Linked DNA regions of Spirulina major PCC 6313. The protein of the gene in region 1 interacts with the protein of each later gene in a pairwise test. Links are inferred from orthologs where the notes say so. Each region holds a gene or a part of one and is shown on either strand. Other genes may lie near its edges. The genes, in order: ftsZ and SPI6313_RS10210.

The links.
Region 2: the proteins of ftsZ (region 1) and SPI6313_RS10210 interact in binary tests that used the Escherichia coli proteins (3 or more experiments, as listed by UniProt). The link is inferred for Spirulina major PCC 6313 from one-to-one orthologs.

What each region holds. Positions count from the first base shown.
Region 1 is NZ_KV878783.1:230,142-245,707, reverse strand. What follows is about bases 4,095-6,953. They hold ftsZ (cell division protein FtsZ), read right to left. Parts: upstream 6,202-6,953; coding sequence 4,987-6,201; downstream 4,095-4,986. Other genes in these bases: SPI6313_RS01305 (STAS domain-containing protein), read left to right, coding at 6,613-6,953; thiD (bifunctional hydroxymethylpyrimidine kinase/phosphomethylpyrimidine kinase), read right to left, coding at 4,183-4,980; SPI6313_RS01320 (RNA-guided endonuclease InsQ/TnpB family protein), read right to left, coding at 4,095-4,095. Outside these bases: SPI6313_RS01330 (cation-translocating P-type ATPase), read right to left, coding at 1-1,978; SPI6313_RS01325 (hypothetical protein), read right to left, coding at 2,094-2,735; more of SPI6313_RS01320, read right to left, coding at 2,902-4,094; more of SPI6313_RS01305, read left to right, coding at 6,954-7,041; SPI6313_RS01300 (tetratricopeptide repeat protein), read left to right, coding at 7,149-7,949; photosystem I reaction center subunit PsaK, read right to left, coding at 8,141-8,398; SPI6313_RS01290 (aldo/keto reductase), read right to left, coding at 8,579-9,607; SPI6313_RS01285 (uracil-xanthine permease family protein), read right to left, coding at 9,802-11,196; SPI6313_RS01280 (GAF domain-containing protein), read left to right, coding at 11,389-13,650; SPI6313_RS01275 (hypothetical protein), read left to right, coding at 13,945-14,175; SPI6313_RS01270 (two-component system response regulator), read left to right, coding at 14,783-15,566. UniProt on the Escherichia coli protein: Essential cell division protein that forms a contractile ring structure (Z ring) at the future cell division site. The regulation of the ring assembly controls the timing and the location of cell division.
Region 2 is NZ_KV878783.1:2,340,830-2,356,363, reverse strand. What follows is about bases 12,662-15,488. They hold SPI6313_RS10210 (rod shape-determining protein), read right to left. Parts: upstream 14,666-15,488; coding sequence 13,658-14,665; downstream 12,662-13,657. Other genes in these bases: SPI6313_RS10205 (single-stranded DNA-binding protein), read left to right, coding at 15,027-15,401; mreC (rod shape-determining protein MreC), read right to left, coding at 12,839-13,585; mreD (rod shape-determining protein MreD), read right to left, coding at 12,662-12,731. In the rest of the region: SPI6313_RS10285 (TIGR00266 family protein), read right to left, coding at 1-79; SPI6313_RS10280 (Rpn family recombination-promoting nuclease/putative transposase), read right to left, coding at 186-1,076; SPI6313_RS10270 (ATP-dependent Clp protease ATP-binding subunit), read right to left, coding at 1,091-4,045; SPI6313_RS10265 (Uma2 family endonuclease), read right to left, coding at 4,141-4,704; SPI6313_RS10260 (Uma2 family endonuclease), read right to left, coding at 4,783-5,349; tnpC (IS66 family transposase), read left to right, coding at 5,694-7,145; SPI6313_RS10240 (DEAD/DEAH box helicase family protein), read right to left, coding at 9,404-9,721; SPI6313_RS10235 (Uma2 family endonuclease), read right to left, coding at 9,773-10,393; SPI6313_RS10230 (hypothetical protein), read right to left, coding at 10,424-11,176; SPI6313_RS10225 (S-methyl-5'-thioadenosine phosphorylase), read right to left, coding at 11,292-12,164; more of mreD, read right to left, coding at 12,189-12,661; SPI6313_RS22890 (hypothetical protein), read left to right, coding at 15,504-15,534. UniProt on the Escherichia coli protein: Forms membrane-associated dynamic filaments that are essential for cell shape determination. Acts by regulating cell wall synthesis and cell elongation, and thus cell shape.

The DNA.
Region 1 (15,566 bases):
TGGCGATGAATTTACCGCGCTTTTGCAGGGCTTTGACGATGCGGAGTTTATGTTCAGGGGAAACGCGGGCGTAGACACTGACGGCTTCGACTTCCAGTTCTAGATCCGCTTGGGACATGGCTTCGAGGGTTTGACCCGTGAGGACGTGACTGTTGGCCTCGGCAATGCCGAGACGCTGGGCGATCGCACTGGCCGTCAGTTGATGATCTCCAGTAATCATGATCGTGCGAATGCCCGCAGCCTTACAGCGGCGCACGGCTTCGGCCACTTCCGGGCGGGGCGCATCGAGCATCCCCACCAGTCCCAGCCACACCATCCCCTGCTCCGCACCTTCGCCCTCGGCGGGCAGGTGGTCGAGAAAACGATAGCCAAACCCTAAGACCCGCAGGCCTTGGCTGGCCATTTCGGCGTTCATGCGGAGGACTTCGTCCCGTTCTTTGGCGGTGATCCGGTGGGCATGGTCGCCGAATTGATAGTAGTCGCAGCAGTTAAGGATCAGTTCGGGGGAGCCTTTGCAGAAGAGGGTATAGGCATCGGTTTTTTTGCGATCGCAACAGATCACACTCATCCGTTTGCGCTCGGAGGAAAACGGGATTTCATCCACCCGCTCAAACACCTCATCCAATTGGGATTGAAACAATCCCGCCTTCCCCGCCAAGGTGAGCAATGCCCCCTCGGTGGGGTCGCCCAAAATCCCCCAGTTTCCCGCTTCATCCTGTTGCAACAGGGCATCATTACAGAGCACCCCCGCCACCAAAACCCCTTGAATTTCGGAATAGGCTTTGGTCGCCACCACCTGGGCTTCCTGGGCAAAGAATTTACCGTCGGGGCTGTAACCTTCCCCGGTCACTCGTAATTGATTGCCCAGGGTTTGCACCATCTGCACCACCATTTTGTTTTGGGTCAGCGTCCCGGTTTTGTCCGAGCAAATGGTGTTGACGCTGCCGAGGGTTTCCACGGCGGGCAATTTCCGGATCAGGGCATGGCGTTTTACCATCCGTTGCGTCCCAATCGCTAACGTGACCGTGATCACCGCTGGCAAACCTTCGGGAACCACCGCCACCGCCATACTCAAGGACACCTCTACCAGTTCTTGGAGACGGCTAAAGTTACCGGCTTGGATAAAGCCAAAGCCCACCACCAAAGCCACCAACACCAGGGAACTGGTAACGAGCACATTCCCCAGTTGGGTCATCCGTTTTTGGAGGGGGGTGGGTTCATTCTCCACGCCTTGGATTAGGGTGGCGATCTTGCCGAGTTCGGTGTCCATCCCGGTGGCAATGACGATCGCTTTGCCACGCCCTTGCACCACCTCTGTACCGCCAAACACCATGTTGAGGCGATCGCCCAAGGGGGTATTCTCGTCCAAGTCCAACACCACCTGCTTATTCACGGCGGTGGATTCCCCGGTTAAGGCGGCTTCCCGGATTTGTAGATTGCTCATTTCGATCAATTGGCCATCCGCCGCCAACTGCACCCCGGCTTCCATTAGGAAAATATCCCCTGGCACCAGTTCATGGGCTTCCACTTCTTGGGTCTGGCCGTTGCGGATCACCCGCACTTGGGGTGAAGACATCTGCTTCAAGCTGGCGAGGGCTGCCTCGGCGCGGACTTCCTGGATATAGCCCAGCAGACCGTTGAGTACCACGATCGCTAGGATGGCGATCGTATCTTTGAAGGGCAATCCCTCACTCGTGCCATCCTGGAGGGAGATAAAATCCAGCACCCCAGAAATGATGGCGACGGCAATTAACATCAGCAACATGACGTTACTGAATTGATCCACTAAGATATCCCAGCGGCTGCGACCGGCGGTTTCCACCAGTTCATTGCTGCCGTAATGGAGGCGACGGCGTTCAATTTCTGCGGAGGTTAGGCCTTTCGTTGGGTCACTCTGCAAGGTGTTCAGAGTGTCTGCAACTGGGTGACTATGCCATGACTGATGGGGATTGGGAAGGGATGAATTGGGTGAGATCACGGGTGCTTACAGGAAAAATGAGCAGGATAGGTTCAGCGGGCACGATGCAGGGGGGGTGGGGGCGAGGCCGTTGAGCACTCTAGAGGTACTCTCGATGCGATCGCACCCCCACCGTTTAGTTTTGAGTCGGATTTGATAACAATGATCTTACAAAAATAAATCCCCCTCCTAGGGCCGTGGCGATCATCAAAATCACGGCCACCCACAACAGCCACCCGCTCATTTCTGCCGAAGATTGGCCAGAACGGGAGCGACGCATGGGTTCTGCAATCGTGGCGACGGGATCATCGAGGGCCGGATCGGCTTCAAAAAAGGCGGGCATGACCGGATCATGGGGGGATGGCATCGCCTCCGATGTGACGGGAGGATCAGGGGTGTAGAGGGGTTCGGGGGTGTAGGGGGGTTCGGGAGGTGCTGCCAGGGTTTGGAAGGGCTGCAAGCTCCCGGCAATTTGCTGGAGTGCCTGGCCCATCACCTGGTTTTGCTGGTGGAGTTGTTGGTTTTCGCCTTGGAGGTGGTGGAGTTGGGCTTTGAGGGTTTGGAGTTCGTCGGCCAGTTGGCGGTAGACCGTGATCGGTACGGCGGCTTGATAGCCGCTTTTGGAGTCTTCGGGGGGAGGAGGTGCTGGCGGGGTTTTCGGGTTGGCCAGCTTTAGGGGGCCTCCTTTTTCAGGGCGCGGTTTGGCCGCGGGCGCAGCTTGGGACTGGGCCTGCTTTTGCTGTTCGAGTTGATATTTAAAACGCGGTTTGTTTGTCATAGCCCAAATAACCCTAGAACGTTCGGTGTTGAAGCAAAGGGACGGATGCGATCGCACCAAATCAAACCAAACATCACGCCGCTGGTGAGTCTGATGCCGTGAGGAGGGGTTGACACTCCCCGCGAAGACAGCGACGGGGATTCTTGGTTCATCGACCGGACTTAACTCAGCAGGATTGCTCCAACTCAGCCAGAGGCCCAATCTCCCCAAGCGTATAACTTCCCGTGTGCCCCACGGTAGTGAGTCCAAGGCGCAGGATGTTGATGGCAGCATTCACATCTCGGTCAGCCTCATCGCCGCAATGCGGACAGCGATGGGTTCTGACTGAGAGTGCCTTATTGACTCGTTCGCCGCAGTTTGAGCAATCCTGGCTCGTATAGTGGGGAGGAACGGCCACCGTTACCTTCCCATATTTCCTGCCAAAATACTCCAACCAACAGCGAAACGTTGACCATCCCGCATCACTAATCGACTTAGCCAGATGCCGATTGCGAACCAACCCTTTCACATTCAAATCTATGCACTTCGTGCAGGCTTCGCCAACATAGGCAACCAAATCGTTAGATTGGATGACGCAGTAGGCGATGCTCTTCGCCCACTCATTACGTTGCCTACTTACCCTTAAATGCCTCCGGGCGTATCGGTTCCTGGCCTTGTGATAGTTCCTCGACTGTGGTTTTATCCCCTTACGGTACTTTCTGGACTTCTGCCGATTGGCTCTGTTTAACCGCTTTTCGGCCTGGCGATAGAACTGCGGTGTTTCAACGACAGTGCCATCGCTGGCAGTGATGAAATAGCGCAAACCGAGGTCGAGGCCAACAGCTTTTTGACTCGGCTCACTCTGCACCTGAACATTAACCTGGATGCAGAACTGAACATAGTAGCCATCGGCACGACGAACGAGACGAACCCGCTTAATTAGGGATTCGTCATAGCGGGCCAGATCGTAGGTGCCGATCAACCGCAATTCCCCAATCCCGAAGCCATCGGTGAATTTGATGCGCTTCGGCCCCAGTAGTTTCCAGCCAGAGGTTTTGTATTCCACCGAGCGGGAATGCTTCTTGAACTTGGGAAATCCTACGGGCTTAATACCCTTCTTGCCATGCTCATAGAAGCGACTGATGGAACTCCAGGCCCGTTCTGCTGCTGCTTGACGGGACATAGAGTTGAGTTTCTTAGCAAAGGGAAACTCCTCAGCTAACGCTTTGCAGAGCTTGCTAAGGTCGTATTTGCCGACATCTTGGCTATCCATCCAATAGCGCAACGCCTTATTACGGACAAACTGAGATGTCCGGATAGCGTCGTCTATAGTGGTAGCCTGGTCAGGCTTTACCCGTGCTTTGAACTCAAGTACAATCATTTCCTTGTGCTAGCGTATCTGGCGTAAGAATGCGGCTAAAGCCGCCGTTGCTTTTCATCCCTGGGCTAAAGCCACAGGGCTTTCAAGCTATCGTCTATTCAGGTAAAAATGCCCCACAGGGCCAGTGCCTTGACCGATGGCGAGGCTATGGTGGAGGGCTTGGGTCACATACTGTTTGGCGCGGCGCACACTGGTGAGGCGATCGTACCCCAAGGCGAGGTTCGCGGCGATCGCTGCCGAGAGCGTGCAGCCCGTGCCGTGGGTGTGCGTCGTCGCCACCGCCGGAACCCGTAGCCAATCCCACTGTTGCCCGTCGTACCAGAGATCCACCCCCCGCAGTTCATCCGTAAAACCGCCCCCTTTCAGGAGTACCGGAATTTGACTGTCATGGTAAATTCGCTGGGCGGCAGCCTGCATGGTGTCGGGGTCATGAATCTCGATCTGGGCCAAAATTTGGGCTTCGTAGCGATTCGGGGTGAGCAAGACCGCATGGGGAAAAATCTGCTCGCGCAAAATTGCGATCGCCCCATCCTCAATCAACTGCACTCCCGCCCGCGACACCATCACCGGATCAACCACCAGATTGGCGATCGGATGGGCCGTCAACGCTGCCGCCACCGCCGCCATAATCTCGCCATTCAACAGCATGCCCGTTTTCGCCGCCGTGATGCCGATATCCGATCGCACCGCGTCGATTTGGGCCACCACCGCCTCCGGCGGCAGGGCATCGACGCGACTCACCCCCATCGTATTTTGAGCCGTGACACAGGTGATCGCCGTCATGCCATGGACACAATGCATCGCCAGGGTGCGGAGATCGGCCTGAATCCCCGCCCCACCACCACTGTCAGACCCTGCGATCGTCAACACCGTCGGGATCGTCATGGCTCGTTAGCGGCGCGGAAACCGTCGCCGTTGCAGAAACTCCGGAATATCCAAGCCCCCACCGCCGGGTTGCGGTTGAGGGGGGGGCGGCATCGTCGGCGCTTGGGGCGGCGGCATCGGGGGTACGGGCGGCTGCTTCGGCAATGAAGCCCCCGATGGATTCATGGCTTGGCGGGCTTTGGGTGCTGAACTACTGCGACTACTGCTCGGCGTTTTTGGGGCATCACCCAGGTTAAACCCCGTGGCGATCACTGTAATTTGCAACTCGCCCTGCATTTTTTCATCCACCACGGCCCCAAAAATAATATTGGCATTGGGGTCAACCACTTCGTAGATGGTTTCAGCGGCGGTATTCACTTCATGGAGGGTCATGTCTGCCCCCCCGGTGATGTTGAAGACGACTCCCTTGGCCCCTTCGATCGAAGATTCTAAGAGGGGGGAAGAAATGGCAGCGATCGCCGCCTCACGGGCACGGGACTTACCCGATCCGCCCCCAATCCCCATCAACGCCGACCCCGCATCGGCCATAATCGCCCGCACATCGGCAAAGTCCACATTCACCAAGCCCGGAATCGTGATGATGTCGGAAATCCCCTGCACCCCTTGGCGCAGAATATCATCCGCCACGAAAAAGGCTTGCTGCACAGGAGTTTCCGGCGAGATCACCGACAGCAGTTTGTTGTTGGGAATCACAATCAGGGTATCTACCCGACTTTGGAGGGCGGCGATCCCTTCTTCGGCTTGGGTGGTGCGCCGTCGGCCTTCAAAGGTAAAGGGACGTGTAACGATGCCCACCGTGAGACAGCCCATTTCCTTGGCGACTTCGGCCACAATTGGCGATGCTCCGGTACCACTACCGCCCCCCATCCCAGATGTAATAAAGACGAGATCTGTGCCTTCGAGGGCGGCCGCAATTTCATCGCGAGATTCTTCCGCTGCTTTTTGGCCAATGGCCGGATTACCACCCGCGCCCAGTCCTCTGGTCAACTTCTGACCGATCTGGAGGCATTTGGAGGCAGAGGACATTTCTAAGGCTTGGGAGTCTGTATTAATCGCCCAAAACTCGACCCCAGTAATCCCACTGGCGATCATGCGGTTGACGCCATTGCAGCCCCCGCCGCCGACACCAATCACTTTAATGCGAGCAACGTTAGTAGGCATGATCGTATCTGGCCGTGTTTGATCAGGTTCAGGGGTTGGATATTCGTTGGAGTGGGGCAAGGATAACCCCGGATTATTAAAGGGTGTGTTACTAGCCACAGGTACAGGAAGTTCCGCTATTGGTTCAACAGGTTTAATTTTTTAGATTCTACTCGTATCAATAGGGTTTAGTTTACTACCAAGGGAGTTTTCCCACGTTGATGGATCAATGGATTGGTGGGGAATTGCGATCGCAGATGTCATCGTCACCTCATTTTGGCCTAATCTTGAGGGCGGGTTCCTGAGCGCAGCGATCAACAAAGCCTGTCAGTTCCGGCTTGATGCGCAACCAAGATTCGCCCCAGTGCTCGACTAATAGCAGTGGACAAATTCGTTAGGACAGGTAAGGGGCTTAAACCCCTTGTTCCAGAGTCTCTGAATGTCCTAACTGCCCTGGCTAGTGCTATACATACTGGGCATGTTGAGGAGATAATGTCGAGCACCGTTCCTGTGCAGCAGCGGCGGGGCAACCTGTGGAACGTTTGGATCAGGGTGAGCGATATTGAACCAGAATACTGTTTAGGAGCATTTTTGATGAATGTGGTTCTTCGTCCTCAGCGAAATTTAGATATTAAAGGGGCTTCGATGCTGCAACAGCGGGTGGTGAATTTGAAGCCGATCGCAGAACATTCCATTTGGGTGATTGATCTCGTCGAAGTGAATGTGATTGATCATTTTGGCTTGACGGCGTTGATGATGATTCGCCGGGCTGCCCGTCAACATCACTGCCGGCTGTACTTGATCCATGTCAAGCAGTCGGTGCGCTATATGCTTGATATTACGGAGTTGTCACCTCGGTTTGAGTTTCTTGAAACTATCGATGAGGTCTTAGGCGAGAAAATTCGCTTGTTATTATGTTGAAGGCGATCGCACCGGCTCAAGAGCGCGATCGCTTTCAACAGGATTGATCATCAGTCAACAATAGGAGTGGGGCGGTGCAACGATTAAGACAGTGGGGGACAAAGACAATCAGGGCGATGCTGATCGCGGGGTTGGGGTTGGTGCTGCTGTTTTGCCTAGGGAGTTTTGAGGGGGCGATCGCTGCCCCCTTAACCGCCGAAGCCGTCAACGCCGGGGAATCCTTGGCCGGTGAGGCGATCGAGGCGTTGCAACAGGGCGACCTCACGGCCGCCGAAGCCATTTGGACGCAATTAATTCAACAATTTCCCACCAATCCCGCTGTGTGGAGCAATCGCGGCAGCACGCGGGTCAGTCAAAATAAGTTAGAGGCCGCCATTGCGGACTTTAATGAAGCGATGCGCCTCGCCCCTGATGCGCCTGACCCCTATTTAAACCGGGGGATTGCCTATGAAGGGTTAGCCCGCTGGGATGATGCGATCGCGGACTATAACCGCGTCCTCGAACTCGATCCCGATGATGCGATCGCCTATAACAATCGTGGCAACGCCGAAGCGGGCCGGGGCGATTGGGCCGCCGCCCAAGCCGACTACAACCACGCCATCGAACTCGAACCCCAATTTTCCCTCGCCCAAGCCAATAACGCCCTCAGCCTCTACGAACTCGGCGACGACCAAACCGCGATCCAAACCATGCGGAATCTCGTGCGGAAATATCCCATGTTCCCCGATCTGCGTGCCGCCCTCACCGCTGTGCTGTGGGACAGTCATCAGCAGGGCGAGGCCGAAAGTAATTGGGTGGCGGCCATGGGTCTCGATCGCCGCTACAGCGATATTGAATGGGTGCGAACGGTGCGCCGCTGGCCCCCGCGAGTGGCCGCAGCATTAGAACGGTTTCTCACCCTGAATTGATTCACAATTCAGCTCAAAAGAATGACAGCGAGGGGAGTGTGAGCCTCTGGCTCACTCATTCCGAATCTGAACGAGGTCAGCGAGCTAGACCCTCGCACTACGAGCAGCTTGCAAAAAAACAGACTATCGCGTCCTACGATAGTCTGATGGAATTCAAGCTCAACGCCAATGGCACGTCAGAATCAACGGGACTAGATGATCCCCATGTTGGCCAAGCCCAAGATCACGCCAATGCCCAGGACATGGCCAAAGCTGGTGGTGGCCAACAATGCCGGGAAGCCCATGCCGCCGAACATGTTGCTCATGGGCAAGGTGGGGCCTGCACTGGGCTGATCAATTTTGAACTTACCGATCGCGATCGCAGCCACATTACAAACAATCATCACGACACCCACCATCGGAGTCCATTCCACTGTGGTCGGCATCGTTGCAAGTAGGGATAAAACCATGATTTCTAAAACTCCTGAAAACCGTCATTCAAATAAGTGTGTAATGCTCAAGTTTTATCTCGAAACATCGGCTTTCATTACATAGCGTTGCAATTGTTCATGCAAATGCCCCGTTTTCCCTAAGAAATGTAAACGAATTGAACCATGCAGATGGGTCTTCAAGTTCACAGCCAGCCGAACCTAAGTCCAAGCCCGGTAAAAGCTGTTATCTTCCCAATGGTTTTGGACGCGGGCTGCGATCGCTCCCTGTTCCTCCGCCGTTAAGGGTTGGAACGCCGCCGCCGCCGCCACATTTTCCCGCAACTGTTCCGGGCTATCCGCCGCAATAATCGAGCTATGGACTCCCGGTTGCGACAGGGAAAACCCAAACGCCTGGGTGATCGAAGCCAGCACCCCCGGCTTCAACAACCGTCCGTAGGCGGGCACTTTCATCGCAATTACCCCCACATTTAACTCCTGGGCAACGGGCAACACCGACGGAATAAAGGGGCGCGGATGGTGCGGATCAGCGGCATTGACCGGGATTAAGGTCGTATCAAAGGGGTAGCGGCGCAGACCGGCGATGATCGCATCAGGTTCGTGGTGGCCGGTAATACCCAGATGGCGGACAATGCCCTGCTCTTTCGCTTCGGTGAAGGCTTGGGCGGCTCCGTTGCGACCCGTGAAGCGATCGATCTCGTCGGTGAAGGAAATGTGATGGAGTTGCCAGAGGTCGAGATAGTCCGTTTTGAGGCGTGTTAAGGACTGTTCCAGTTCACGCCATGCGCCATCACGATCGAGCTTGGCGGTTTTGGAGGCCAGAAAGAGGCGATCGCGGTACGGCGGCAACACCAGCCCTAGATTTTCCTCGCTTGCGCCATAACTGGCGGCCGTGTCGAAATAACGCACTCCCGCTGCGAGGGCGGCTTCAACTAGGGCGATCGCTTCCCCCCGTCGCCCGGCTTCATTAATTGGAGTCGTTGGCCCCGCCCCTCCGAGTCCCAAAATCGGCACGCTCACCCCCGTTTTCCCCAAAACCCGCTCCGGAATCGTGGCATCGGCTGGTAGGGTCAGGGTTGATGGGGCTGTTGACGTTGAAGATTCCACGTCCGGCGACAATGCTAGGGATGAATCCGGCTCTTGCTTGCCCAGGCGAGGCAGTTGGGTCGCGCCCACTAGCCCACCGACAAAGGCAGCCCCCGCGATTAAGATATTGCGGCGTTTCGGCATCACATTAACTCCAAGCTTCAACAGTAGTGAGCCATCCTGTGGCCCTGCTTCCACGATATCGAAACTTGAGCAAATAGACAGGGCTTCAGGGTAACACCTGAAGCCCTCTGTGCTCTGGATTGTGGTTCAACCCCACCCCGATTTTTTAAGGTTGGATGATGGGGTTAAGGAATGAGCGATGCGATCGCCCCCCATCACTCCCGCGGCCCAGGAATCACCAGATTCAGCACCAGCGCCGACAAACCCCCCGTCGAAATCCCCGACGCAAAGATACTTTTGATCAAATCCGGAGCATTATCCAAAATCTCCGGCACAAACGTGACCCCTAACCCCAACCCCAGGGACACCGCCAGAATCATCGAGTTACGCTTCGTCAGGTTCACACAGGAGAGAATCTTCACCCCTGCCACCGCTACCGTCGCAAACATCAAAATCGTCGCCCCCCCTAGCACCGGCTGAGGCATGATTTGCACCACCCCGGCCACAATGGGAAACAAGCCCAGCAACACCAAAAACCCGGCAATAAAATAGCCCACATAGCGACTGCCCACCCCCGTCAACTGAATCACACCGTTATTTTGGCTGAATGTGGTGTTCGGGAATGTGGAAAAACAGGCCGCGATCAAAGAATTAACCCCATCTCCCAAGACCCCACCTTTGAGACGACGCATATACACCGGCCCTTGAATCGGCTCCCCCGAAATCGCTGAAGTTGCGGTTAAATCGCCAATGGACTCAATCGTGGTAATCAGGTAGAGAAAAATGAAGGGAATAAACGCACTCCAACTAAACCCTAGGCCGTAGCGAAAGGGAATCGGCACGGTGAAAATTGTCAAGCCACTGAGGCGACCGAAATCCACTAACCCCATCGGAATCGCCACTGCATAGCCAACCGCCAAGCCGACAACGATCGCACTCATCCGCAGATAGGGATGATTAAAGGAATTCATCACCAAAATCACCACCAACACCAACGCCGCCAGTCCCCAGTTTTGGGCACTGCCGAAGGATTCCGTCCCCAGGGCCGGAACTCCACCCCCGACGCTCGTGATCCCCACTTTAATCAGGGTTAACCCGATGGTCGTCACCACCACCCCCGTCACCAAGGGCGTGATCACTTGACGCGCTAAGTGCAGAAACCGACTAAAGAAGATTTCCACAAAGGCCCCAAAAAAGCAGAGGCCGAAAATCACCGCGAGGGCTTCTTCTTTCGTTTTACCGGCTGCGATCGCTGCAAACCCCGCCGCTAAAATCGGGCCGAGGAAGGCAAAACTTGTGCCTTGGATGCTGAGTAATCCAGACCCAATCGGGCCAATCCGTTTCGCCTGGATAAAGGTGGCAACCCCCGAAATCATCAACGACATGGAAATAATGAAGGTCGTATCGGGGCCTTCGAGTTCAAGCGCATTACAGATAATAAACGGGGGGGTGATAATCCCGACAAAAATTGCTAAAACATGCTGAAGAGCGACAAACACGGTCTCGACTAAAGGAGGGCGATCTTCTAAGTTGTAGATCAAATCCGATTCTAGCCGTACCGGTTCCGTAGGTGATTCGGTTTCAAGGGTGGGTTCATTGGAAGCAGTCATAACACAAGTTCGCTTTTCAAGTAAGGACTGATAATTTTGATCCGTTTACTGTGGCGAATTTTTTCGTGCGGTGCTGTAACGAAGATTACGATGTTATTGTCTTTGATCCGGTGACGAGAACCAGGGGTGTTCCACTGAGTGAGCTAAAATGAAGGCTTAAACTCCCCCTTTCGTCTGATTGAGTGCGATCTCATGAGTACCGATTCCTTCCCCGCTTCATCCCAGTTCGGCACGGATAACCACGACATCCAAATCACCGAACAGTTGATGTCGCAGTCCCAAAACTATAAAAAGTTGTTGGGATTTGTGTTGGAATGGACGGGGCGAGAGCCGCTGCTGACGCAGATTCTGTTCAAGATGATGCTGGAGACCGATCGCCCCCCCATTGCCGGGGAAGAGGCAAAGTGGGTGGATGGTTTAATCCGATCGCGCCTGTTAAAGGTGTGGGACACCGATCCGCAACTCAAACCGTTGCAAATGCTGCGCGATCGCCTCACCAGCCAACGGGATAAACGCAAAAGCCTTAGTCTCCTACGGTACTATCTCAAGATTCTCCGCCAAGAAGAAGTCTTCGCCGACAGCAGCCCGGAACAAAAAGAACTGCGCCTCCTGGGGTTGGTGGCCAAACAACGGGGCCGCGTCCAAGTTCATAACCGGATCTATGAAACCATCTTCAATGAAGATTGGGTGAGCGCCGAGATCAAAAAGCTCGAAACCAGTCTCGGCCCCGATGATGAAGAATTTCTGCGCATCTTTGAAGAACTAGAGCGCACCCTCCTCACCTCCCAGAGCCGGATCATTGCCCGGATTGAAAACGGCGAGGAAAAGGTGAATGCCAATCAACTGATCCACGAAGTTCTCCGGGAAGTGACCTCAAAAATTGGGGAATTGGTGGGAGCCGATCGCACCAGCATTTTTTTATTAAATGATGAGCGAACAGAGCTTTGGTCCCTGGTTGCCGAAGATGCCACGGGGCAGTTATTAGACATTCGGGTGCGGGTGGGGGAAGGGATTGCCGGGGCGGTGGCGAAGCATAAACAGGTGATTCATATTCCAGATAATGTCTATGATGATCCGCGATCGCGCCTCGTCCAAGAATCCGACCAAAAATACAACTACTACACCCGCAACATTCTCGCCTTCCCCATTCTCAACGATGCCCTCGACCTGATCGCCGTCGTCCAACTCCTCAACAAAATCACCAAAACTGGCGAAGCCACCGGCTTTAGCCACCGCGATCTTGAACAACTCGCTAAATGCGTGATCCCGATTCGGCGCATCCTGGAAAGTTGCCAATCCTCCTACGAAGCGATCAAGCGCGCCCAAGCCTCCGCCGCCCTGGCTAAGGCAACGCGATCGCTCGATCAAGTCAACCTCGACACCTCCATGATCCTGCAACGGGTCATGGATGCCGCCAAAGAACTCCTCAACGCCGATCGCTCCACCCTCTGGCTCTACGACGACAAGCGCGGCGACCTCTGGACTCGACTCCCGAAAGAAGGGGTGATCCGCTGTCCCGTGGGCATCGGGTTCGCCGGTCAAGTGGCCCAAAGTCGCGAACCAATGGTGATCGGCTACGACCTCTACGAAGACCCCAACGCCGAAAACGCCAAAAAAACCGACGCTCAAACCCACTACCGCACCTGTAGCCTCCTCTGTATGCCCATCCTCAGCCCCGATGGACAATTCCTCGGCGTTAGCCAACTGATCAACAAACGGAAACCTGGCTACGAAGGCGAAACCTACCAAAAAGCCCAATATCCCAAAGTCCCCCCCTTCTTTAAAGCCAGCTTCGACCGCAACGATCGCCAATCCATGCAGGTCTTTAACGAGCGCGTTGGGGCGATTCTTCAATTCGCCAAAACCCACGAAACCCTGAAAGAATCCAACGCCCAAGGGGACACTCAGGACATCCTCGAACAAGCGTTGATTTTACTCGGTAACGCCATTGACCCCGATGCGGGGGATGGCCAATATGATGCGTTTTATGGTGTATTGCGGGGCTTAGGGTTGGCCCTCCAGCGGAAATTTGCCGCCGAACACAGTCATATTTTTCTGATCGATCGCCCCCGCCAAGAATTGTGGACATTGGTGATCGATCCGCAGCGGAAATGCCCCCGTGAACTGCGCATGTCTGCCCGACAAGGCATTGCGTTGCGGGTGCTCGCCAGTGCCGAGGCGAAAAAAAGTAATAAAGCCGCCCAGTTACCCGATAATCTGGTGCGAATCGGATTGCGGCGATCGCAACTCAGCAGTTTGCAAAGTGTGTTACTATTGCCTGTCTTTGATGCTGACAACATGCCCGTTGCGATCGTTCGTCTGTTAAACCATGAATCCGGGCGCGGCTTTAGCCGTCAAGACAGTGAATCCCTCACCGCCATCAGCCCAACCCTGATGCCCATCCTGCAAACCGTCCAAACCCTCTCGCAATCCCTGAACCGTCCGGCTGCCTAACCCCCATATCCCCGATGATCCGTCCGTCATCCATCTCTCAAGTTGGTGTGGATGGCAACGGTGCTTGACATTTCCCCTCCATCGCGTTGTACGCTAAGCTATTAATGAATGCATTAAGTTTTCTTAAAGGTACATAAAGTGCGACCCTGGCCATAGGTGACAGTGCCTGCATTTTTACCCAAACCATAACATTTGTGATTTTTTAACATTTACGCATTGCAATTCGCGGAGTACGTGAATATACTGAAGAGTATAGACAAGTCTCCCATAAGGCTGTATTACCCATCTAAGGCCATGTTGACTCTTTTGCGCACCACTAGCATTTTGACCCTGGTCGGACTCCAGATTACGTTGGGTTCGTCCGGTGCTAAGGCATGGGATTTGCAAGAGCAACCTCATCAAGAGGCTTTTGGCTCAATATCCTTTGTGCAAGACCACCCCCTGAACCCTTCCACCCAGAAAAAGTTTGAGCCTGACCAAGATAATGGTGGCCCAAGCCGCACCTCTGGGGCCGGTGGACATTAGTTTTCGTTCCTGCATGCGCTGTAGTTGTTATCAACACACCTCACACTACAACAGCGATCGCTGAGACACAATCCAAGTTGCGAGTCTGGATCGGATATGGGTGAGCCAGAGACTTACCGCCCATGGCTGAACTCTTCTAGGGTGCGATCGCCTCATTCGCTGCCCGGACGTTACTCGTTGAAATAACCCCTGTGGATTGGGGATCAATTCCCCCTGGTTGACTGACAACATTAGCCAGATTTCGGAAAGCCCTTACCTAGCAATTCCCCCTTTTTCAAGAAGATTCAAGGGAATCAAAGACAAGCGAGTCCAACAATTGAGCGTGATGAATACGCAGTAACAGAACAGCAGCGAGAGAGTTAAGCCTAGCCTTCCCACCATTTGACTGGACGTAACAATCTATCATGGTAATGGCGAAATAGTTGCCATCCTACAGTCTTCAAAGATAAAGTATTGCAAAATAGGATCACCGACTTTCTGGTCATCCTCCCCTTAAAATGAGATTTAGCCTGCGCCAGAATGCCCTAGATTTGCACTATAATTCAGTCAAGATCATTACCGTGTTCTTTCCGTTCAGTATTCGGGATTCGTTTGTCTTCAAGTTGTCATGAGCATGAAACATGGGAAGACTGCAAAAGCAGATATTTTACTGGTTGATGATACACCCGAAAATCTGCGACTGTTAACAACAGCATTAACCCAGCACGGTTATAAAGTTCGGAGTGCCATTAATGGCAAGATGGCGATTATGGGCGCAAAAGCTCTGCCGCCTGATTTAATCTTGCTTGATATTTGTATGGCAGGGATGGATGGCTATGAAGTGTGCCAACATCTCAAGGCGGATCAACACACTGCCAATGTCCCGGTTATTTTCATCAGTGCATTGGATGAGGTGTTGGATAAAGTCAAAGCATTTTCGGTTGGTGGGGTTGATTACATTACCAAACCATTTCATTTCGGTGAAGTATTAGCACGGGTTAAAAATCAACTGATCATTCGTCAACTTCGCACCTCCCTGGAACAACTGAATGAACAACTTGAAGCGCGGGTTAGTGAGCGAACACAAGCCCTAGAGCGTGAAGTTCAAGAACGCAAGCAAGCTCAACAAGATTTACTGTATCTCGCTCTCCATGATTCCCTCACAAAACTACCAAATCGTGCCCTCTTGATGGAGCGATTACAGGCAATGTTGCTGTATGGCCAAGATCGTGAAAGTTATGGCTTTGCCGTTTTATTTCTAGATTGCGATCGCTTCAAGCGGGTCAATGATTCCCTGGGTCATAGCGTGGGCGATCGTCTGCTGGTGGCGATCGCCCACCGCTTGTCTACCTGTCTCCGCAGTCAAGACACCTTAGCTCGCCTCGGTGGGGATGAGTTTGCGATTCTTGTGG
Region 2 (15,534 bases), 2.1 Mb from region 1 along the record:
CAGCAATGATACGCTCACCCGGATCAAGGGTGACGAAGATGGCAGCAAAGGCGGGCTTATAGCGGATCTCGTATTTCACCGCTGTATTACTCCTGATTGTGTGATTGCGTTGTCTTTCCCTGTTGTACAGCAGAGCGGGGAATTTCTCGGCCTTTTTTAAGAAACGCTACAGTTTGCACGCTGGGTCATGAGGGCTTGAGCGTGGCTCTGAGTTGATCAATTTGGGCGGGGGTCAGGCCGGTGAGTTCGATCAGGAGTTCGTTGGAGAGGCCGTTTTGAAGGCCTGCGATCGCCACCTGTTCTTTCGCCAACGCAATCCCCTCTTCGCGCCCCTCTTCGCGTCCTTCGTCACGAGCCGTATCAATCGAATTTTGCAAATCCCGATAATATTTCAGACTGTCTTCATAGGAGCGAACTTGTTCAGGGTTGAACTGGGCAATTTCCGCGACGGCAAAGAGTTTTTGAAAGATGGACTCTTGTAATGCGTCTGGAATTTCATCAATTTTCGTCAGATTGCGGAGGATGTAGAGCCACTTATCAAAGCGCGTTTCTAGCTCCTCTAAAGTTTTCGTGAACTTGGGCATTTCCAAGTAAATGAACGTGAGTTTATCATAAAACACTTTACAGGTCTCGATGTCCGTGAGCTTCACATCATAGCGATACTTTTGCGGCTCCTGTTTATCCTCGTCAAAAACAAAATCTAAGATTGCGATCGTGTAGATGGCGTTGAGTTGATAGTTCCAGATTCCTTGCTGGGTTTGCTCTCGGATGGGGAAGGTGGAATAGTAAACGGTGCGATCTTTGAAAAAGTTTTGCTTCGTTTTTTGCAGTTCAACGATGAACTTTTCACCGCGCTCGTTTTCACAGTAGAGATCAAAAATGGCTTTGCGGTCAAGACTTGTATCCCCCAATTGCTCATTTTTGATGTAGTTCAGACTGACGATCTCTCCCTGTTCCTCTCGCAGGAGTTCATTGAGAAAATCAAGGAGCAGATCTTTATTGGGTTCTTCACCAAAGAGTTTTTTAAACCCATAATCGGTGAAGGGGTTAATGTATTTTTCAGTGAAGTAGTACATCGAAATACGCTCCGTTAGAATAAAATCCCTTCATCATCGCTGACAATTTCCGCTTGGACGGGGGTGGCCTCTGGTTCAAAGTCGGGGTCATCGTCGGCAGGAGAAGCGATCGCAGCTTCGGTGACGATAGGATCAGCCTCGGAGATGGCAACGGGTTCGAGTTCCGTCGGTTCAGGGGCTGGGCTGCTACTGATTTTCGTCAACACCAACATTTGATCCACACAATCTACCTGTACCGTATCCCCTTCTCCAAAGGTATTTTCGAGGATTTTCGTCGCCATCGGATTTTCGAGTTCGCGCTGAATTGCCCGCTTCAGGGGACGCGCTCCATAGACGGGATCGTAGCCCGCTTCCACGAGGTGATCTTTCGCCGCTTCGGTGAGTTCGAGGGTGATACTTTGCTCATCGAGGAGGTTGCGGATGCGCTGGAGTTGGATCGTGACAATTTGCCGTAACTCTTCCCGTAACAGGGGTTTAAAGACGATGCGCTCATCGATACGGTTGAGGAATTCCGGGCGAAAATAGCCGCGCAGCAGTTCGTCCATGTCTTTACTGCCGCCAACGGTGCTTTTGGCGGTTGAGGGGGTGCGATCGCTCTCTGGCACCATTCCCGCCACAATCTCACGCAGCAGAGCTTCCACCTCTTGAGGGGTAACGGCTTCATCTAATTGCGTACCCACCTGGAGCAGGCTTTGATGTTGGGCTTGGAGGAGTTGGCCGATCCGTTGGCGGAGTTTATAGTCGAGTTCTTGCTTGACGGGTCGGGGGGGTGCGATCGCATTCTCCAGAATCACATCGCTGCCGATGTTGCTAGTCATCACAATAATCGTGTTGCGAAAATCCACCGCCCGCCCTTGGGAATCCGTGACGCGCCCATCATCGAGGATTTGCAGCAGGATATTGAATACATCGCGGTGGGCTTTTTCCACTTCGTCAAGGAGGACAACGGAATAGGGACGACGGCGGACGGCTTCGGTGAGTTGGCCGCCTTCTTCGTAGCCAATGTAGCCGGGGGGCGCACCCACAAGGCGCGAAACCGTGTGTTTTTCCATGTATTCCGACATATCGAGACGCACCATCGCGTCGTCGCTATCGAAGAGGAGGGCAGCGATCGCCCGCGCCAATTCCGTTTTCCCCACCCCCGTCGGCCCCATGAACAGGAATGATCCAATGGGACGATTGAGATCCTTCATCCCCGCCCGCGCCCGCCGAATCGCCGCCGACACCGCCGACACCGCCTCATTTTGACCGATTACCCGCTCGTGTAATTGGCCTTCGAGTTGCAGTAACTTTTGTTTTTCCGACTCCATCAAGCGCGTCACCGGAATGCCCGTCCAGCGAGCCACCACATCGGCAATATCCCCCTCGGTGACTTGTTCCCGCAGCAGGGCGCTGCCTTGGTTTTGGCGATCGAGAAATTCGGCTTCTTTGGCTTCCCGTTCTTGCTGGAGTTGTTCGCGCTCAAATTTGAGTTGATAGGCGCGATTTTGGTCATAGTCCCGCAGGGCGCGTTCTACTTGGAGACGCAGCTTATCTTCTTTTTCCTTGAGGCTGTTGATCTCCTCAAGCATTTGTTTTTCGGCTTCCCATTGGGCAGAGAGGCCGGTTTGCTTTGTTTCGAGGTCGGCGATTTCCTGCTGGATGCGGCCTTGGCGATCTTTGGAGGTGGGGTCGCCTTCGAGGGACAGTTTTTCCATCTGCAATTGCATGATCCGCCGATCGAGACTCTCCAACTCCATGGGTTTGGAGGTGATTTCCATCTTTAACCGGGCGGCGGCTTCATCAACGAGATCGATCGCTTTGTCGGGGAGGAAGCGATCGCTAATATACCGATGGGACAACGTCGCCGCTGCCACGAGGGACGAATCGGTAATCTTGACACCATGATGCACTTCGTAACGCTCTTTCAAGCCCCGCAAAATTGAGATCGTATCCTCAACGCTAGGCTGACGCACATAAACCTGTTGAAAACGACGCTCCAGGGCGGGGTCTTTTTCGATATGGTTGCGATATTCATCGAGGGTTGTTGCACCGATGCAGCGTAGTTCCCCCCGTGCCAACATCGGTTTGAGCAGATTCCCCGCATCCATGGCTCCGGCGCGATCGCCCGCCCCCACCACCGTATGCAGTTCATCAATAAACAAGATCGCGCCGCCATCGGAATGGGTCACCTCATGCAACACCGATCGCAGCCGATTTTCAAACTCACCGCGATATTTCGCCCCCGCGATCAGGCTGCCCATATCTAAGGAAACGAGTTGCCGATTTTTCAAGGATTCCGGCACATCCCCATTCACCATCCGCTGGGCGAGACCTTCAGCGATCGCCGTTTTCCCCACCCCCGGCTCCCCAATCAACACCGGGTTATTCTTCGATCGCCGCGACAACACCTGAATCACACTGCGAATCTCCTCATCCCGCCCGATCACCGGGTCCAGTTTCCCCGCCCGCGCCCGTTCCGTCAGGTCAATCCCATATTTCGCCAGGGCTTCATACTGTTCTTCGGGGTTCTGTTCCGTGACTTTTTGGCTGCCCCGCACGGCTTTAATCGTGGTTTCAATATCCTGGGGGTCAAGGTTGAACTTGCGAAACAAACGCCGCCCCAAGCGAGCATCTTCGGCGAATCCCACGAGCAAATGCTCCACCGCAATAAAGCTATCGTCCCAACTACTGCGAGAGGCCTCGGCGCGATCGAGCATCACATCCAAGGCTCGCCCTAAATACAATTGATCCACATAGGGAAACCGCTGTTGACCATTGACGAAGGTTTCAACCTGTTGTTTAAACGCCCCGATTTCAATCGCCGCCTTGTCGAGAATGCGCTTGGTTAACCCATCTTCTTCGAGGAGGGCCAAAATGACGTGTTCGACTTCAAGCTGCTGATTGCCACAGCGGCGGGCAACTTCCTGCGATCGCACGATCGCATCCCACGCCTGTTCTGTAAATTTACTCGCGTCCGTTGGCTGCATACTCCTCTTCGTGGGCAATTTAGCACCCTATTGTATCAGTGTGCTCGGTTCCAAGGTTGGGAGGGGTGCGATCGTGCTATCTAAACTCACCCACACTATTCCAACAACCAAGCAAATAAATCACCGACCGTTAACTCTAATTCTCCAGCAAATTCTGGAGCCGGCAAAATCAAGTCTGGCTCATCAAAAATCTCCGTTGTTTTGTTCGGAGCATATACTAAAACAGATTCTTCATACGGATTAATTAGCCATCCCATTTGAGTGTCATACTTTAAAGCATGAACAATCTTTTTGATTACTTTCGTTGGGCTTTGTTCCGGAGAAAGAACTTCAATCATCCAATCAGGTGCGATCGCAAAAGTACCACAAACTTTCCCATTTTTGTCACGAGAAATTCGCTGCCAAGTATAAACAGAAACGTCAGGAACAATCACTCTGCCTTCAAAGTTACAGCGTAATTCAGGGAAGGCACGAGCAATTTTTTTAGACCGAAGTGCTGCATTGATAAATGTTACGAGATCGCCTTGAATTGCACTGTGTTCTCCACTCGGCATTGGTTTTTGGATGATGACTCCATCAATATATTCGCTAGCTGGTTTGGTGTCAGGTTGTTGTAAAAACTCTTCGAGGGTGAGAGATTTAGTTAGAGCACTTACCATTTAAAATAACCGGGTTGTTTCACTAAATGTCCTATTCATCGTCATTGTAGCTCAGGTGTCAGGCAAGACTTCAGCAGCTTAAAGCTCGTCTAACCACAGCCATAGCTCACCCACTGTCAACTGCAACACCTGAGCAAACTCTGGGATGGGTAATTGATCTTCTGCGCGATCGCAAATTCGAGGCATTTGATCCGGCGTGAACACCCACACTTCTTCTACTTCTGGGTTAATCAGCCAGCCCATCACCGTCACATTTTGCAGACAATAGAGAATTTTTTTGGTGACTTGGGTCTGGCTTTGTTGGGGTGAGAGGATTTCAATCACCCAATCGGGGGGCACGTCGAATTGATTTGCAATCCGCCCCTGATTCGTGCGGGGAATGTTTGTCCAGCGATACACCGAAATATCCGGAACGAGGGCGCGATTGTCAAAGACACACCGCAATTCTGTAAACGCTCTAGCAATTTTTTCTGGTTTTAATGCCAGATTGATCGCTGTTGCCAGTTCGGTTTGAATGGCGCTGTGTTCTCCCTGGGGCATGGGTTTTTGAAAAATTGTGCCATTGATATATTCTTGGGCGGGCTGCGTTTCTGGCAATTGCAAAAACTCCGCCAAAGTGAGGTTCTTTTCAGAAGTTAGCATCATAAATGGTCTTGACAGTTACAAACAAAAAATCATTTGGTAATAGTGTGATCGCTCAACTTGTCTTCCGGTGAACATTGTCTACTTTTAGATTTCTATCTCTCATTCTGGTTTAGGTTTAGATGGATTTTTAAGGGTTTCCTTTTTGAAATACCGTTCACTATAATTCTTCTTCAGATTATCCACAGCCAATTCATGTGTATTGATAAATTGCTGTATCTTGAAGTCACTAATATCATGAATTTCATATTGCGCAAATTCTTTAAAGAATTTTTTTGTTTTCTCTTTTAGTAAGGATTCAGGTGGGGGGGGGTTGACAAATCAGAAAAAACAGCTAAGTTAGCACAATGAAGCCCATCGAGATTCCCCCAGCCGTCGAACGAGAGCAACTGAGACAAGCATCATCAGAGGTGCTGGTGGAACTGGTGTTGCGGCAACAAGAGATTATTCAGCAACTAGTCTGGGAAATAGAGCGGCTCAAGAACAACGCCAACAGCGATAGCGAGAGTTCATCGAAACCCCCATCAAGCGACATCCACAAACGCTCAGAACACCAACCCCCAGAAAAAGAGCCACCAAGCCAAGGAAAACGTAAACCCGGTGGGCAACCCGGTCATCAGGGAAAAACTCGCAAAGGGTTTGGCAGAATAGACCGCTACGAAATGGTGCGAGCACAAGTGTGTGGGTACTGTGGGAGCCAAGAGTTGAGCCTAGTCCCCCGAAAAACGCGCCGCCATGAAGTAGCCGAGTTAATCCAACCCGCCATAGAAGTAGTGGAGTATGAGCAGCAGTGCTGCTGTTGTAGCCGATGCGGACAGGAAACATGGGGAGAGTTACCGCCGCAAGTGCTGGGAGGTCAAAGCTTAGGAGTCGGGCTGCAATCCCTGTTGGTGTGGTTGGGGAACTACGCTCACATGAGCTATGAAAAGCAGCAGGAATTCCTAGAGGAACTGGGGAATATCACCGTGGGAGTAGGGACATTACAAGCGACCAACGAAAGGGCATCCCAAAGCGTTAAGCCGACAGTAGAGGAACTGGGAAACTGGGTGAAACACCAAGACTACGCCCAAGTGGATGAAACACCATGGCTAGTCAAGGGAGTGAAAGAGTGGATGTGGGTAGTGTGTGGGGTGGGTTTTTGCCTCTTCCACGCCGCTGATACTCGTTCAAGGGCGGAATTAGAGACCCTATTAGGTCGAAGCTTTGATGGTGTACTCGTCTCTGATGACTTCAGTGTGTACAACGGTTATGAGGTGAAAGCCCAGCAGAAGTGCTTGGCTCATCTAAGGCGGCACTTCAAGAAAGTCTGCAAGCTCAGGCATGGAAAAAATCCAGAGTTGGCGAAGGCATTCCTGGATTTGATTGACACAGCCTTTGAGCAGCATCGTCAGTGGCGTGAAACCGAGGATGGGGCTGCCTATCATCAATGGGCGGCGGGCTTTATCTATGAGGTGAAGGCGGCTGTGGAGCATTGGCTCCCCCTGGCTGGGCATGAGGCGGGCTTGTTATTGCGCTCTCTACGCGATAAGGCAAATCAGTGGTGGTATTTCCTGTCCCATCCAGAAATTCCCCCGGATAATAATCGTGCGGAACGCTCGTTGCGGTTGGCTGTAACCAAGCGTAAGGTTTGTGGTGGCTCGCGTTCGATGGCAGGTTTTGCCCAGACGGCAAGGTTACTGAGTGTGATTCAGACTTGTCGGACTCAAGGGCGTTCGGTGTTGAGTTTCTTGAAACAAGCTTTGATGGCGACGGCTTCTCCTGAGCAAGTCTCCATGCCTTCCCTCATCCCTGCTACCTGAATCCTTACGTTTTTTTCTCATTATTTCAACTTCATGTGTAAAGGCTGCATTGTATGAAAGTGTTTTTGTGGGAATTATGAGAATTCTTTTACAATTAGCATCTCGATACACATCTTCAAACCATGCAGAATGTGTATTCATTTGTCCGGATTCATGTTTTGTTATCTCTGATCGATCTGCTTTTACTTCGCTCTTACATTCAATCAAAAAATATTGATCTTTTGCAACGCACCAAAGATTGTCAGGCCCTTTCTTTATTTCTTTGTCAGGTCTTTGACACAAAAAACCAAGAGCTTGTCCAATTTCATGAATTGCTGCCTCAAATTTTTCTGAGGGTATTCCAAAGGATAAATCTTGAAGAATGCCGTCGATAGAAATCATCATGTCCTGATAGTTCGTATATTGTGATATCCATGTACGAATACGGCTAACTCGATTTTCATTGATATATTCAAGTCTCGAATAACTAATTCCTTCTTTTGGCTTTAACAGTTGTGAATTACAAGTAAAAGCGGATTTCTGTATTTCATTACTCGCAACTTTGCTAATTTGATATTTATAACGTGCTAACTGTTGTAAGTACCACCCTTTTTCAGATTTATCTCCTGAAAACTCATCACACAGAGATTGCATTTTGTCACAGGCCTTCTCAAGCTCACCTGAAGAGAAGTATTTTTCAGCATCATATTCTTTTTTTAATAATTCATATAAGCTCTTTCGTTTTTCCTCTTCACCAATTCCTTTCATTTCTTCAGAATAATATTCTTTCCATGCTTCATCTCGCTTGAGTAACTGATCGAGCAACTCAAGTAACATATCAGAAGGTTGTAGACTATCGTCAGCATCTTCTCTTGAAAACTCTGCAACTTGTATTCCTATCTCGATCTGTTTTTGAGTCTGCGCTGAAAAATATTTGCTAGTTCCAGAACTTTTCACAAATTTAATTAGGTCACCTCCTACGAGTAGGATGACACTATAGTCTTTATCTCCTCTTACACTTCGACCTAATCCTTGCTCAATTTTTTGTGCTATTCGTATATTTATAATGTCACTACTGATTCGACACTGTTCTTCGTAGCGATCAAGAAGGGAATCAAAAAAAGGCTTTGAATCAAGAATCAAAATTCTACATGAGTCATCTGGAAGATCAATTCCATCATATCTGTTGGCAAAGACTAAAGTTTTTTCATAACAACCATTTTTAAGCTCTTGGACTTTTTTGTATATGTTGTCTGTGTCCACAACAAAAGAACCAATTCTTTCATACTGACCTTTTTTAATAAAACTTGGAATCAGTGAAACGACACCAAAATTACGCCTTGAATTAACTTTGCCCCAGTAATTCACAATCATTTCGCGATCTAAATCTTCATGAATAAGTGATGGAATGAGTATCAATTTCTCTCCCGACCACTTTTGTTCCTGATTTGTAAGAGGACGAGCTACCGAATCGATATCGAAACCTAATCCTTTGATAAAAAATGAATCATCCTGAGTGGTCGCAGACATTAAAACACGATGCTTTGCTCTACTAAAAGAACCAAAGCTATCAATGGGTATCAAAGAAGGAATTATTTCCAATGATTTCCCTGAAATAAAAGCTTGACAGTTTTTAATCATGTCTTTGATTACTGGCCATGTGAACTTCACTTCATTGGTATTTTTGCTTTCCAATATTTTGCTCGTAATATCTCTGTACTTATCAAACCAAGTCCAGTAAGGTATTGGAAGCATGGTATCGTAGTCTCCTTGCTGTATATCCTGGAAACTACCTTCTCCTTGCTCCCTGATCTCGTCACCACAAAGCATAAGAATAGAGCTATATAGATCATGATCTTTGGAAATCTTAATAGTTAAGGAATTCCTTATAGCATCAATACAAGCATGTGAATCATCAATAACTATTGCCCCTACATCAACAGACTTATTCGCCAATCCAAATTTGCTTTTCCCGTTAAATATTTTTTGAATATGAGTTATTAGAATCTTGCTTCCAGAAAGAAAATCATCAGGTAACTCGTTTGATTGAGATATCTCAGTAAATGGGATTCCAAATTTGCGTGCTTCCTGGCAAACTTGCGTGGCGAGGTACTTATTTGGGCACACGTACAAACATGGTCGTAAGTATTCAGGTCATGAGAATTTGGATGTAAGCATTGCTCAGTATGGGTTTCAGCTATTTCGGGCTATTTTGTTATTCTCAATAAACAAGGCTGTAACCCCTAGTCTTGCGTACTTATTGAGAATGAACTGTTAGTTTAGAACTCACCTCGATTTTGAAAGCCTTGCTGTGACTGCGTTTCAAGTACCTGAATCCTTACACATGGTCTTTCACCAGAGTTTAGCTTGGATTGCAGGATTAATAGTCCAATAAGAGTCTTGCCATCACCCGTATGAAGTTTGACGATATTATCTCTTTTGTCTTGCCGTTTTGAAAACCAATCTTTCAATATCTTTTCTTGAGCAGGTCTCAATGGCCCAGTTTCGCTCCGACGATCTAATGAATCATAAACTTCTAGCGGATCAATTTTTTTTGAAATAGTTCTATTTTTGAGTTTCTTTTTGAAATCAACCATTATCTTCTATTTTCCTACAGTGAACTTGATTTATATAAAGTGAGTGAATCGCTACAACACCAATCGCCCCGCCCGAAAAACCTGCTCCGCTGTCAGTTCTAAACTAGGAAACACCGCCGACTTAACCCGATCGCACCCCTGAAATAACGCCACCTGATATTCTCCTTGCACCAAAGAACACACCGTTAATGTTGGTACTTTGGGGGAGCCAATGTATCGCTGCGCTCCCAATGCCTTGTAGTCCACTAGCCAATATTCTGGGATTCCCATCGCTTCATAGTCCCCTAATTTGAGCGTGTAATCATCACGCCAATTTGTGCTGACCACCTCCACCACCAGGCGAATACTTGACCCTGCTATCACCGTCGAAGCCCGTTCCCATAAGGGTTCTGTTGCTAAGGCTGCCCAATCTAATACCGTGATGTCCGGGACATAACCTGCTGCGGGTCGATCCGGCTTCACCACACAGGTCGTCGGAATGACCCAATCTTGCTGCTGTTGCTGAATCTGTAAACCGAATTGCAACGCGAGAAAACCGGCAATGAGTTCGTGTTGACCTCGTGGACGCACGGAAATCACCTCGCCTTCAATGAGTTCGTAGCGATCGCCCCGCTCCGGATAGGTGGCAATGAAGTCTTCAAAGGATAGAGCCAGTGTTGAAGCTTGTACCATGAGCCGTAGCCGAAAAAGATACTATTGATCTTATCGAAAAATGGAATAGGCGATCGCACCCACGAGCAACACCACCCCGGCGATCGCACTTGCACCCACGGGCATCAGTTCCGCCTGACGCTGGGCGATCGCCACAAAGGCCCAAATCATCACCCCTGGATAGACCCCATCTCGGTAATGGAGGGCGATCGCGCCTCCCAACAGCGTCGCCACCCCCACCATCACACAGGCCCACACCTGCGCCCCCAAGCCCAACTCCACCCAGCCAGAACTATAGAGCGCCGTCGCCCCGTTCACCACCGTCGCCACACTAATCCAGCCGAAATAAAGACTCAAAGGGTAATCCACAAACCAGCGCTCGCGTCCCTTGCGCTGCCCCCCGTCACGCCATTGTCCATAGCCCCAAATCAACGCCGCCAAAATCACCCCCATCGCCACCATCGATCCCCAAAAGAGGCGCGAGAGAAAGAGAAACACCCAGACAATCTGCGCCACGGAACTGAGAATGAGGGCATGGCGTACCGGGTTGAGGTCGGCGCGATCGCGCTGTCTCGGCAGGAGTTGATAGACCCCAAAGGTGATCAGTCCCAGATAAATCACCCCCCAAATAATGAAGGCGTAATTGGCGGGAGTGATCACCACTTCTCCAAAGGTATTGTTCGCGATCGCCCCAATGGATTCACCGCCAATCGGGTCAAGATTCGACCAAGCATTGACCGCAAACGTCACCAAAATCGCCAACAGCGTTAGAGCGGGGTGGAGCAGAGTGAAAATAGACTTCATAGCAAATTCAGCGCATAGACCGTCTCTATTCTGGCAAATGACGCTAATGGGGGGGGGCGATCGCGCCCCGTCCCCGTGGGATAGCTGTTTTGACTGTCCGGTTAATTCAAGAGCCTTACAAATACTTCTGCAAAATCACCGCTAACTTCTCTTTGGTGGCTGGGGGCGCGTTGTTTAATGGCGTGAGAATAGCGTATTTGAGGGCGCTGTGGGCATCGGATTGAGGGGGATTCGCTGCCAACTGGGCTACGGTGGCTTGAATCACCTGTTGGGCATTACTGGCATTGCGGTGGAGGTGCTCGATAATCATTTCGACGGTGACGCTGTCATGATCGGGATGCCAACAGTCGTAATCGGTGACGAGGGCGAGGGTGGCGTAGGCGATTTCCGCCTCGCGGGCGAGTTTGGCTTCGGTGAGGTTGGTCATGCCAATCACACTTGCGCCCCAACTACGGTAGAGGTTCGATTCGGCTTTGGTGGAAAAGGCAGGGCCTTCCATGCAGACGTAAGTGCCGCCGCGATGGAGATCTACGTCGGTGAAATTCGCGGCTTCGACGGCATCGCCTACAATTTTTGCCAACTGGGGACAAACCGGATCACCAAAGGCGATATGAGCGACGATGCCCGCTTCAAAAAAAGTGGCTTGGCGGTGTTGGGTGCGATCGATGAATTGATCCGGCACCACCATGTCGAGGGGTTTAATCTCGCCTTTGAGTGATCCCACCGCCGATGCTGAGATCAGATATTCCACACCCAATTGCTTCATGGCGTGGATGTTGGCGCGGAAGGGGAGTTCCGAGGGGGTGAGGTGGTGGTTGCGGCCATGGCGGGCGAGGAAGGCGACGGGTGTGCCGTTGAGTTCGCCGGTGATCAAGGCATCGGAGGGGGGGCCGTAGGGGGTGTCGAGGCTGACTTCTGCGATCGCGCTCAGGGCATCCATCTTGTAGAGACCACTGCCGCCAATGATGCCAATTTTGATCGGATTCATGAGCTAATTGAAAATGAAGTTAACTTAGGTCGATTGATTGCAATCGTTCAGGTATTCCCACCAGCGATTGAGGGGATAATAGAGCACCGGGGCCCAGAGACTACTCAGAATCGCCGAAGATAGGGCAATGCGCTGATGTTCCGTCCAAACGAGGGCCACATTGCGTAATCCTTGGATACTGTACTGCATGGCGGTAATTGTTTCGGCCACCACCGCCATCCCAAAAACAATCAGCGCAATGGAAATGAAGTCTTCTTGGATGTAGCGTTGCTTTTGAATCTTAGCGGTGAGAATGCCCACGAGCATGAGGCTAATGATATGGGAGGGGTAAGACAGGAGAATATCGCTTTCAACGCCAGGCATGGAGGGATCAATCGGCATAATGCCATCCATGACGGGGACACCATCAAAGGCCGTCAGTCCATCTTGAATCAAACCGAGGGCAATGCCAGCGATCGCCCCTTGGAAGACATTGCGCTTTACACTCCACACCACCACCCAAATCAGCAGCCAATTCGGCCGAATCCCCAGCAACTCAGTCCCCGGTAATCGGGTCGGCAAAATCATCAAGCAGATCAACACCGAACCCGCCACAATTAACCAATTACACAGGTTTCGGAACCACGGAGAAAATTCAATAAATCTCAGCACAGTTTGTTGGCAATCCTCAGAATCTAGAGACGACTTTGAAAGGGATGAATCACCACCCACTCCAGATAATCAAAGGGCGCGGTTAGCTTAACGATGACCTCTGGGGCCGGGCTTTTTTCCAGATCCACCGTTTCCACCGAACCCAGGGGAATACCCGGCGGAAATAGATAACTCGCTGGTGATGTGACAATCTTATCGCCGGGCTTCACATCCGGAACCTTGTCAAAAAATTCCATCACCGCTGTTTCTGAGCCTCGGCCCCGGATATAGCCCATATAACTTGTGCGGGCAATCTTCGCCCCCACTTTGCTCGTCGGGTCACTCGCCAACAGGACACGGCTCGTATTGGGGGTGACTTTAATCACCCGACCCACCAAGCCCCCCGGACTGCTGACCACATATCCCGTCTGAATCCCACTCTCAGAACCTCGACCGAGGGTAACCTGTTTCCACCAATGATCAACACTGCGGCCAATGACCGGAGCGGTGATCAGTTCTCCCTGGAAAGATTCACTGTAGTCGAGGAGTTCCTTGAGTTTTTGGTTTTGCTGTTCAAGCTCCACGAGCTTTGTTTCTAACTCAGAGACTCGCGCATCAGCCCAGCGTTCTTGGGGAATCGGGCCGGGCTGAAAGGATTGAACAGCTTGGTAGTACAACTCGGAGATAAACGCCCCTTGGGTCTGACGAAGGAATAGGGCGATCGCTAGCACCAAACCCGTTACAAAGAACTTTGGTCCGTAGCGATCCCACCAGCGGCGCACTGTAAACATTAACTCTGCCTCAACAGTCTTGATGTCATTTTAGCGATACAGGCACGTTTTCCTGCCATCAGTGCAAAATGTCTACATCACGCGCGAGCGACTGCTAAAGACTCGTTCTAACTGCTTAAAGTTCTCCAGCACTCGGCCCGTTCCGAGCACCACACAACTCAAGGGGTCAGCCGCGATATGGGTGACAATGCCAGTTTCATGGCTAATCAGGGTATCAATGCCGTTGAGAAGTGCCCCACCGCCCGCGAGCATAATGCCGCGATCGATAATATCCGCCGCCAACTCAGGCGGAGTCCGTTCTAAGGTACGCTTCACCGCATCAACGATAACCGCCAAGGGTTCCGACATACTGTCACGCACCTCTGTGGACTTAATCGTCACAGTGCGGGGCAACCCAGACAGCAAATGCAAGCCCCGGACTTCCATCGTCAAGTCCTCATCCCCTTGTAAGGGATAGGCCGAACCAATTTGGATTTTGATTTCTTCGGCGGTGCGTTCTCCAACCACCAGGTTATGCACCTTTTTCATGTATTGGGTAATCGACTCGCTGAGTTCATCCCCGGCAACCCGCACGGATTCACTGAGGACAGTGCCCTGCAAGCTCAAGACGGCTACTTCTGTGGTTCCCCCACCAATATCAATAATCATGTTGCCGGTGGGTTCCGCCACCGGCAAGCCTGCACCAATGGCAGCGGCAACGGGTTCATCAATGAGGTACACATCCCGTGCCCCAGCTTGGGAAGCGGCTTCCATGACGGCACGCCGTTCAACACCAGTGACACCGCTGGGAATCCCAATCACGATCCGGGGGGATACTAGGGTGCGGCCTTCATGGACTTGCCGAATAAAGTGTTTCAGCATCAGTTCAGCCGTATCAAAGTCTGCAATAACCCCATCCCGGAGGGGACGCAGGGCTACCACATTACCGGGGGTACGACCTAGCATTTTTTTGGCATCTTCACCAACGGCTAGGGGTAATTTTAGGTCTTGGTCAATGGCAACAACGGAAGGCTCTTGCAAGACAATCCCTTTTCCAGAGACATAGACCAGGGTGTTTGCTGTCCCTAGGTCGATTCCCATATCTCTGGATAATGTAAAGCGACTAAATATTCCCACGCTTTTTTACGCCCCCAAGTGCGATACTCTACTGGCTAGTTTAGAACTGACATGATGGTCACAATGTAACCGATGTGGATTCTATTATGTTTTCCGTCCCCCGTCTAGTCAAATCGGGGATTTTCCTGGCCGGGTGCATGGGGGGTGAGGTGATGGGGCGGTAAAAGAACGGATGAGTCAGGGGTTGAGGGCAAAATCACTTGGGGGCGGGTCAGGGACTCGCTAAAATAGTACAAAAAATCTCAGATAATGAGATCGGCTGAATTAAGCTGAAACCATCAGTTGAACTGTAATCATTACGTAATTTTTAGGAGTTGTTGGGGCGATGAGTTTAAACGTTGTGAATTTGGTGGGGCGTGCGGGGGCTGATCCGGATGTGCGCTATTTTGAGTCGGGGTCGGTGTTGTGCAAGTTGACGTTGGCAGTGAACCGACCGACGAGTAAGACGGATCAACCCGATTGGTTCAACCTGGAAATTTGGGGGAAGACGGCGGAAGTTGCAGCGAATTATGTGCGCAAGGGGAAGTTGTTGGGGATTCAGGGCGAGTTGGTGATTGAGACCTGGCAAGATAGCCGCACGGGGACGGAACGGTCGAAGCCGGTGATCCGGGTGATTCGCCTTGATTTGTTGGGGTCGAAGCGGGATGATGCGGCGGGGGCGGCAGGTTATACCGATTATGGTTCGGGGGGTGAGTTTTAGCTTGGGGGCGATCGCAACTCCCCGCCTCGCTGGCCTATTCGTCCATGGGGCTTGTTAAGATACGTTGGATTGCTTTTCTGCCCACGCCTACTCTTTATTGTTATGACTGAACTGATGGATGAACAGACGTTGC